One region of the Bacillus sp. H1a genome, then DNA from elsewhere that is predicted to be linked to it. Evidence: predicted binding sites of a transcription regulator. Region 1 holds the regulator's gene; the other holds the start of a gene.

What was found. Region 1 encodes Rex, which represses fermentation and respiration genes when NADH is low (regulators of the CRP and FNR family bind a similar motif). Its sites were predicted from a motif close to TTGTGAAATATTTCACAA; they were not measured.
Region 2: a site for Rex is predicted at 1,903-1,920, ahead of U860_RS0119290 (lactate permease LctP family transporter). Genes of this name have one in related genera too.

What each region holds. Positions count from the first base shown of each region.
Region 1 is NZ_AYMH01000035.1:8,153-12,224, forward strand. Features, by position in the region: gene U860_RS0116360 (type II CAAX endopeptidase family protein) at 340-1,089, shown strand; gene U860_RS0116365 (YdiK family protein) at 1,086-1,277, shown strand; gene U860_RS0116370 (redox-sensing transcriptional repressor Rex) at 1,307-1,936, opposite strand; gene U860_RS0116375 (ABC-F family ATP-binding cassette domain-containing protein) at 2,124-4,049, shown strand.
Region 2 is NZ_AYMH01000042.1:80,911-84,982, reverse strand. Features, by position in the region: gene U860_RS0119310 (peptide MFS transporter) at 1-127, shown strand, start outside; gene U860_RS0119305 (acid-soluble spore protein H) at 169-348, opposite strand; gene U860_RS0119300 (metalloregulator ArsR/SmtB family transcription factor) at 550-837, opposite strand; gene U860_RS0119295 (redoxin domain-containing protein) at 1,224-1,763, shown strand; gene U860_RS0119290 (lactate permease LctP family transporter) at 1,967-3,586, shown strand; gene aspA (aspartate ammonia-lyase) at 3,626-4,072, opposite strand, start outside.

The sequences.
Region 1 (4,072 bases):
ACACACTTATAATAATAAATAATCTCAATTTCTTTTGCAAGTAAAAAAATCATAATTTTTTCGCAAATTACTATATAAACGTTTCTATATATAATTGTTGTTTCTTCTACTACCTTTACTATATGAATCGTTGTTTCCACTTCTCGTATGTTACAATATGAAAGACACCCTAAGTTGTTTTCGCTACACGTACAACTTTTTCCTGTCTCCTATTTCATTTTTAAATACAGATTTACAAAAAAATCATAATACGATTGAACGTTTATATCACAGATAGGATATTTACATGTTATCCTACCTTATCTCATACACTAGAGTTAGAAAGGATGGTTAAGCCATTTGAAGAAACAATATTGGTGGATTATCGTTACATACATTTTAATGCAGTTATCTGGGATTGTTGGATTACCACTTCTCCTAAAAACAGGACTCTATGATAATAGAGAATTTACCATTGAGGAAAAAGGTCAAATCATAACTGGCCATTGGGCAATCATTAGCTTCTTTATTGCATTATGTATCGTACTTTGGTTACTTAAAACAGATATTCGTGACCGGCATTTAGATAAAATGCGCTCTTCTGCTCCAGCTACAATTGGATGGATTATTATCGGGTTCTTCTTAGCACTGTTCTCACAAAGTATTGCCGGTATGATTGAAATGCGTTTATTAGGGATTACACCTGGATCTGAGAATACAGCAAGGCTTATGGACATCGCAAGAACGACACCTTGGTTCCTTATTGTTATATCTATAATAGGGCCTATTTTAGAAGAAATCGTATTTAGGAAAATTTTATTTGGCACACTTTATAAGAAGTTTAACTTCTTTATTGCAGCTATCATTAGTTCGCTTGTATTCGCGGCGATTCATTTTGATTTTACTCACTTATTGGTATACACTTCTATGGGGCTCGTATTCGCCTTTTTATACGTAAAAACGAAACGAATTATCGTTCCTATTGCAGCTCATGTTGCAATGAATACATTGGTTGCAGTCGCTCAAGTTGTAGTAAGTAATGAGCACATTCAAGAAATGATTAAAGAAGCTGAAAAAATGCAAGGCTTTATCGGAGGATTTTTAATATGAGAAACTCACCATTGTTCATGGCTGCATTGTACTTCCTTCTTGGGTGTGTCTTCACACGCTTCGCCATTACGAACGTGACAGATACAATCTGGAATATGTGGACAATACTATTTGCAGTTATGGCAACAATTGATTTCAATTTGGCACTTCGCCTTATCTTAGTCAAATTCACAAAGAAAAAACAATAATAAAACGCAGAGGTTGTCCCCTCTGCGTTTTATTGTGGATAATTTTTCAAAAAGTAAACAAGCGTTTGTAACTCTACAGCTAAATCAATATGATGAATTCTTATATTCTCTGACACATTTAATCGTGCTGGCGTGAAATTTAAAATACCATGCACGTTCGTTTCTGCCAATCTATCTGCCACAGCTTGCGCTACTGTAGCGGGTACCGTTAATATTGCCACTTGTATATCAGTTGATAAACGCTCCTCTAATTCATCTAAATGATATACAGGAATTCCTCCGATTTCTGTTCCAACTTTCTCTTCACTAACGTCAAACGCCATTTCAATTTTTGTATTATTGTTTTTCGTGAAATTATAATGTAAGAAAGCGGTCCCTAAATTACCTACTCCAATAAGCGCTACACGTGTAATATCATCTTGGTCAAGTGTTTCACGGAAAAATGATAATAAATAATTCACGTTATATCCATACCCTTTTTTCCCTAACGCTCCAAAGTATGAGAAATCTCTTCGAATAGTTGCGGAATCAACCTTTACCGCTTCACTCAATTCGGCTGATGAAACACGTTGCTTACCAGAAAGAGATAAGTTTTGGATAAATCGATAGTATAGAGGCAATCGTTTAGCAGTGGCCTGTGGAATTTTCTGCTGATCCATATAACCTCTCCTCTCTTCCTATCTTTATTCATATACTTGAATCAAATTCAGAAGTTTAGCACTCATGAATTTCCTTGTATAATAAAGAGAAGAAGTATTCTCTCTTTATTTTAAACTATACACTATTTTTAGTATGATTGAGAAATATAAACATGGCAAAGTTAAGAAATTATTTGAGGTGAAAACATTGATTTTATTACAAGTGAATGGACTTTCGAAATTATACGGTGCAGAAACAATTCTTGCAAACATAAAATTGGAAGTACAAACAAAAGATCGTATCGCATTAGTCGGCCGAAATGGGGCCGGGAAATCTACATTATTAAAAATAATTGCCGGAGAGTTATCTCATGATGGTGGTGAAATTATAAAGCCGAAAGATGTCTCAATTGGGTATTTAGCTCAAAATACCGGATTAGAAACATCTTTAACAATTTGGGATGAAATGTTAACCGTCTTTACACATCTACAGCAAATGGAGACGAAACTTCGAAGGCTAGAGCAAGAGATGGGAAAAGAAGAAAACTTTTCAAATGCGGCTACATATGAGAGATTATTAGCTGATTATGACCAATTACAATTAGATTATAAAGATCAAGGTGGTTATCAGTACGAAGCGGATATCCGCTCAATTTTAAGTGGTCTTGGCTTCCCAGTTGAAACGCACCAGACGACAATTTCTACATTAAGTGGTGGACAAAAAACACGCTTAGCTCTTGGGAAATTATTATTAACTAAACCAGACTTACTTATTTTAGACGAGCCTACAAACCATTTGGACATTGAAACACTAACGTGGCTTGAACAATATTTACAAGGTTATCCTGGTGCGATTTTAATCGTTTCCCATGATCGCTATTTCTTAGATAAACTCGTTACACAAGTATACGAAATTTCTAATAAGGAAAGCAGACGATTTGTTGGTAACTACAGTAAATATTTAGACTTAAAATCAGCATTATATGAGCAAGAGATGAAACGTTATGAAAAACAACAAGATGAAATCGCTAAACTTGAAGACTTTGTTCAAAAAAATATCGCTCGTGCATCTACGACGAAACGCGCTCAAAGTCGCCGTAAACAATTAGACAGAATGGAATTATTAACTAGACCATTAGGTGATTCTAAATCAGCCTCCTTCCACTTCGATATTGAAAAACAAAGTGGAAATGATGTTTTGCAAGTAAAAGATGCAACTATTGGCTATGACGAGGAACCGATTATTGAACATGTAAATATGCGCTTAACTCGCGGTGACAGTGTTGCATTAGTTGGACCGAACGGAATTGGAAAATCCACATTATTAAAATCCATTGTGAATAAGTTACAGCTATTACACGGAGACGTTGCTTTCGGATCAAATGTATCTGTTGGTTATTATGATCAAGAGCAAGCCAACTTAACATCTTCTAAGCGAGTTTTAAATGAACTATGGGATGAATATCCCCTGCAACCCGAAAAAGAAATTCGCACTATACTAGGCAACTTTTTATTTACAGGGGATGATGTATTAAAACCAGTATCTTCTCTTAGTGGTGGACAAAAGGCTCGATTAGCTCTTGCAAAACTCATGATGCAAAAATCAAATTTATTAATTCTCGATGAGCCAACGAACCATCTTGATTTAAATAGTAAAGAAATTTTGGAGAATGCTTTAATTGATTATCCAGGTACTCTTCTATTCGTCTCACATGACCGCTACTTTATTAATCGCGTAACGACAACCGTTGTTGAGTTATCAACAGAAGGTGCACAGGAATATTTAGGTGATTACGATTACTACGTTGAAAAGAAAAATGAAATGATTGAGCGTGCAGAATTTGAACAACAAGAAGATGAAGTACCTGTTCAAAAAGTAGTTGCACAAGAAAAATTAAATTATCTCGAAGAAAAAGAACGTAAAAAGTTAGAGCGTCAACGTACTCGAAAAATTGAAGAACTAGAACAAAATATCTTAGGCTTAGAAGAAGAAATTGCTACATTAGAAGATCAGCTTTGCTTACCAGAAATATATGCAGATTATGAAAAGGCTAGTGAAATTACAACTAAAAAGCACACACTACAAGAACAACTTGAAGCTTGTATGGCAGAATGGGAAGAACTACATTTATAAAATAACTCTAACAAGGTAACTTA
Region 2 (4,072 bases), on a different contig from region 1:
TAAACTTGCTTCCTTTACACAATCATTAGGATACCTTGAAGTATTTGCAAGTATCGGTATTATCGTTATCGTCTTAGGACTTGTACTCCTGCTCTTCTCTAAAAAAGTTGCGAGTATGATGGAATAACGCACAAAAAGACGCTTCTACTAGTAGAAGCGTCTTTTCTATTACTTCTCTTCTAAAGCTGTCACATCCACGTGAACACTTTCTTCAGGATTAGATACATCATACACTTGAGCAATTCCCCTCTGCTCGTCACAGCTCTCAATCCATACTGGTACTCCCTCATATGTAACATCAATTCTACTTGAAGAAGATAATATCTGTTTCACACGTTTTACATCCATACTGTTATTCCTCCTTTTACTTATTACACTCCTTTCTATCTTTTCATTTCCCTTTGGAATATATTCCGTAAAGTAACACTTTGATCGGTAGTCTTTTCCCCCACGTACTAACATTTACTCTCTCAAGCGTTACCATTATTATTTACTTCAAATAAAAAAAGACGTATATTTCACACGTCTTTCTTCCATAATATTCAAAAATTAAGAAAATAATGTTTTTACTACTTCACTTACTTTATCGTTATGAATTTGATAATACACTTCTAACCCACGTCTCTCAAAGCGCACTACTTTATTTTGCTTTAATTTCGTTAAATGCTGTGAAACAGTTGATTGTGGGATTTCTAATACCTCTTGTAATTGTGTTACATTACATGTTCCACGTTGCATTAGTTCCATTACTAGACGTAGACGAAGTGGATGAGCTAATGCTCTTAACATCTGTACGTCTTCTTCTGAAATACGACAGTCAAATTGATTTTGGTTCATAAAGTTCCCCTCATTTTCGTTTTTATTTTCTTATTATTTATTTATATATCTGTTCTTATATTTCCTGTTACGACATAACTTTATCAACCTATAATGCTGAAAAATTTTTCCTCCTTTTATCAGCACACAGTTCAGGAAAAAACCCCTGCTGATTTTGAATATTATACTATATGATATAAAGAAAAAGCAAAACAAAGGGATAGTAATACTTTGCTTGCAAATGTTGATTTATCAGCCTTTTTGTTATATTTTCACATTACTGAAATGTACAGTAATGATATTGTAAAATACCGTCCATAATTGATAACCTATCGTAAAGTAATTTGACCATATTTAACCTCTTTGTTACGATAAAAAGGAAATTTAAGTAAGGAGGAGGATGTAATATTAAAAAATGGTTTATTGTTATTTTCATTAGTATCGCAATTGGCTGGACTATTATCCATAACTTCCTATTAGACAAAAAAGAAGATATAAATTCAGAATCAAACATTCCAATTGGAACTGAAATTGGTAATATCGCCCCTAATTTCCTCCTAGAAACAACAAATGGTCAAGAAGTTCATCTTACAGACTATAGAGGAAAAAAAGTAATATTAAACTTTTGGGCAAGTTGGTGTGGTCCGTGCAAAATAGAAATGCCTGATATGGAAAAGTTTTATCATGATACAAAGGATAAAGGGATTGAAATTGTCGCTGTAAATGCAACAGCTACTGAAAAAGATCCGAGTAATGTAAAACAATTTCTTGAAGAAAACAAATACACTTTCCCCGTCCTATTAGATCAGAAAGGACAAGCAGGTGCCGCATATCAAATCATCAGCATTCCAACATCTTTTATTATTGATACAAAAGGTGTCATTCAATATAAGCATGTAGGACCAATGACATATGAAAAAATGAAAGAATATGCAAATAATTTATAAAAGCGTACTCAAATCGATTTGAGTACGCTTTTTGTCTACTTTATGAACAAAATTTTACTTTTAACACTATTATGGAATAATTATACTTTTTTACGTTGACAATAGTGTTGAAGGAGAATATACTAAGCATGTAAGTTGATTGTGAATAGTTTCACAAATAATGTGAATTTCTTCACATATAATAGATAGGAGTTGTCATTATTATGAGTACTTGGACACAAATTTATGACCCATTAAACAATATTTGGTTATCTGCACTAATCGCAGCACTTCCAATTTTCTGCTTCATCATTTGTTTAGTGGGATTCAAAATGAAAGGTTACATCGCTGGTCTTTACAGTGTAATTGTTGCTATTATCCTTGCAATATTTGTTTATAAAATGCCTGCAACTGCAGCAGTAGCATCTGCCGGATTCGGGGTTTTATCTGGATTTTATCCAATTTGTACTATCGTTATCGCAGCTATCTTCCTTTACAAATTAACTGTTAAAACAGAACAATTCAATGTCATTCGTGATAGCATTTCAAGTATTACAAATGATCAACGTTTACAAGTATTATTAATCGCTTATTCTTTCGGTGCTTTCTTAGAAGGCGCAGCTGGTTTCGGTGTTCCAGTTGCTATTACAGCTGCATTACTTGTAGGTATGGGCTTTAATCCATTAAAAGCAGCAGGTATTTGTTTAGTAGCTAACATCGCTGGTGGTGCTATGGGTGCTATGGGTATTCCAGTTACAGTACCTGCACAATTAACTGGGCTAGATGCATTAACTGTCGGTCGTCAAGCAGTTTACATTTTGCCATTCATTAGCGTTATTTTACCATTCTTACTTGTTTCAATGGTCGATGGAATTAAAGGTATTAAAGAAACTTGGCAAGGTATTCTTGTAAGTGGTGTTTCTTTCGCGATTACTCAGTTCCTTGTAACTTACTTCTTAGGCGCTGAACTTACTAATATTTTCGCAGCAGTCGTAAGTATGGTCGCTCTTACATTATTCTTACGTGTTTGGCAACCAAAATCTTCTGCTAAAGAAGAAAAACAAGAAGAAAAAGAATCTCATACATTCAATCAAATTTTATATGCTTGGTCTCCATTCGTATTCTTAACTGCATTTGTAACAATCTTTAATTTAAAACCAATTAAAGCTTTATTTGCTCCGGATGGTCCATTGGCAAACTTAGTATTTAACATTCAATTCCCTGGTCTTCATAATCAAGTTATAAAAACTGCACCAATCACAAAAGCTGATGCACCTTTCGCAGCTATTTTCAAACTAGATGTATTCTCTTCTACAACTACTGCGATTGTATTAGCAATTATCGTTTCACTTATCGTCTACCGTGTAAACGGCAAAATGATCAAAGAATTAATGATTGAAACAATAAAAGAATTAAAAGTTCCAGTATATACAATTTGTAGCGTTATCGCTTTAGCTTATGTAGAGAACTACTCTGGTATGTCATCTACACTTGGACTTGCATTCTCTTCTACTGGAAATGCATTCCCTATTCTTTCTCCAATCTTAGGATGGATTGGCGTATTCATTACAGGTTCAGTAGTATCTAGTGGTTCACTATTCGCACCACTTCAAGCAGTAACTGCAGACCAATTAAACATCGTTCCATCTACTCTCGTTTCATTAAACGTAGTTGGTGGTACAATAGCAAAAATGGTTTCACCACAATCTGTAGCAGTTGCTTGTGCGGCAGTTGGACTAGTTGGTAAAGAATCTGCTCTATTTAAAATAGTGATGAAATATAGTTTAATCTTCTTAGCTATTATTAGCTTACTTCAATTAAATTCTGTATTTAATATCTTTTAAAAATAAAACACCGATCCAAACGGATCGGTGTTTTTTACATTACATTTTTTTATTCTTTAATAAAGAAGCTCCAGCAATTTCAGGATGCGTCATTTCATATGGATCCAAAATAATATCCAATTCTTCAGCTGTCAGTACACCATGTTCTAAACATAACTCCCTAACAGATTTTCCTGTTTCAATTGCTTCACGTGCAATACGAGATGCTGCTTCATAGCCAATATGAGGATTAACCGCTGTAATAATCCCAACACTTTTCTCAACATATTGCTTCAGCAACTCTTCATTCGCTGTAATTCCTTTAATACAATATTCACGGAATACACGGAATCCGTTATTCATAATACTGATAGATTGAATTAAATTAAATACAAGTACAGGCTCCATTACGTTTAACTCTAATTGTCCTGCTTCTGACGCTAAACAAATTGTATGATCGTTTCCGATTACTTGGAAAGCGACTTGGTTAATTACTTCTGCCATAAC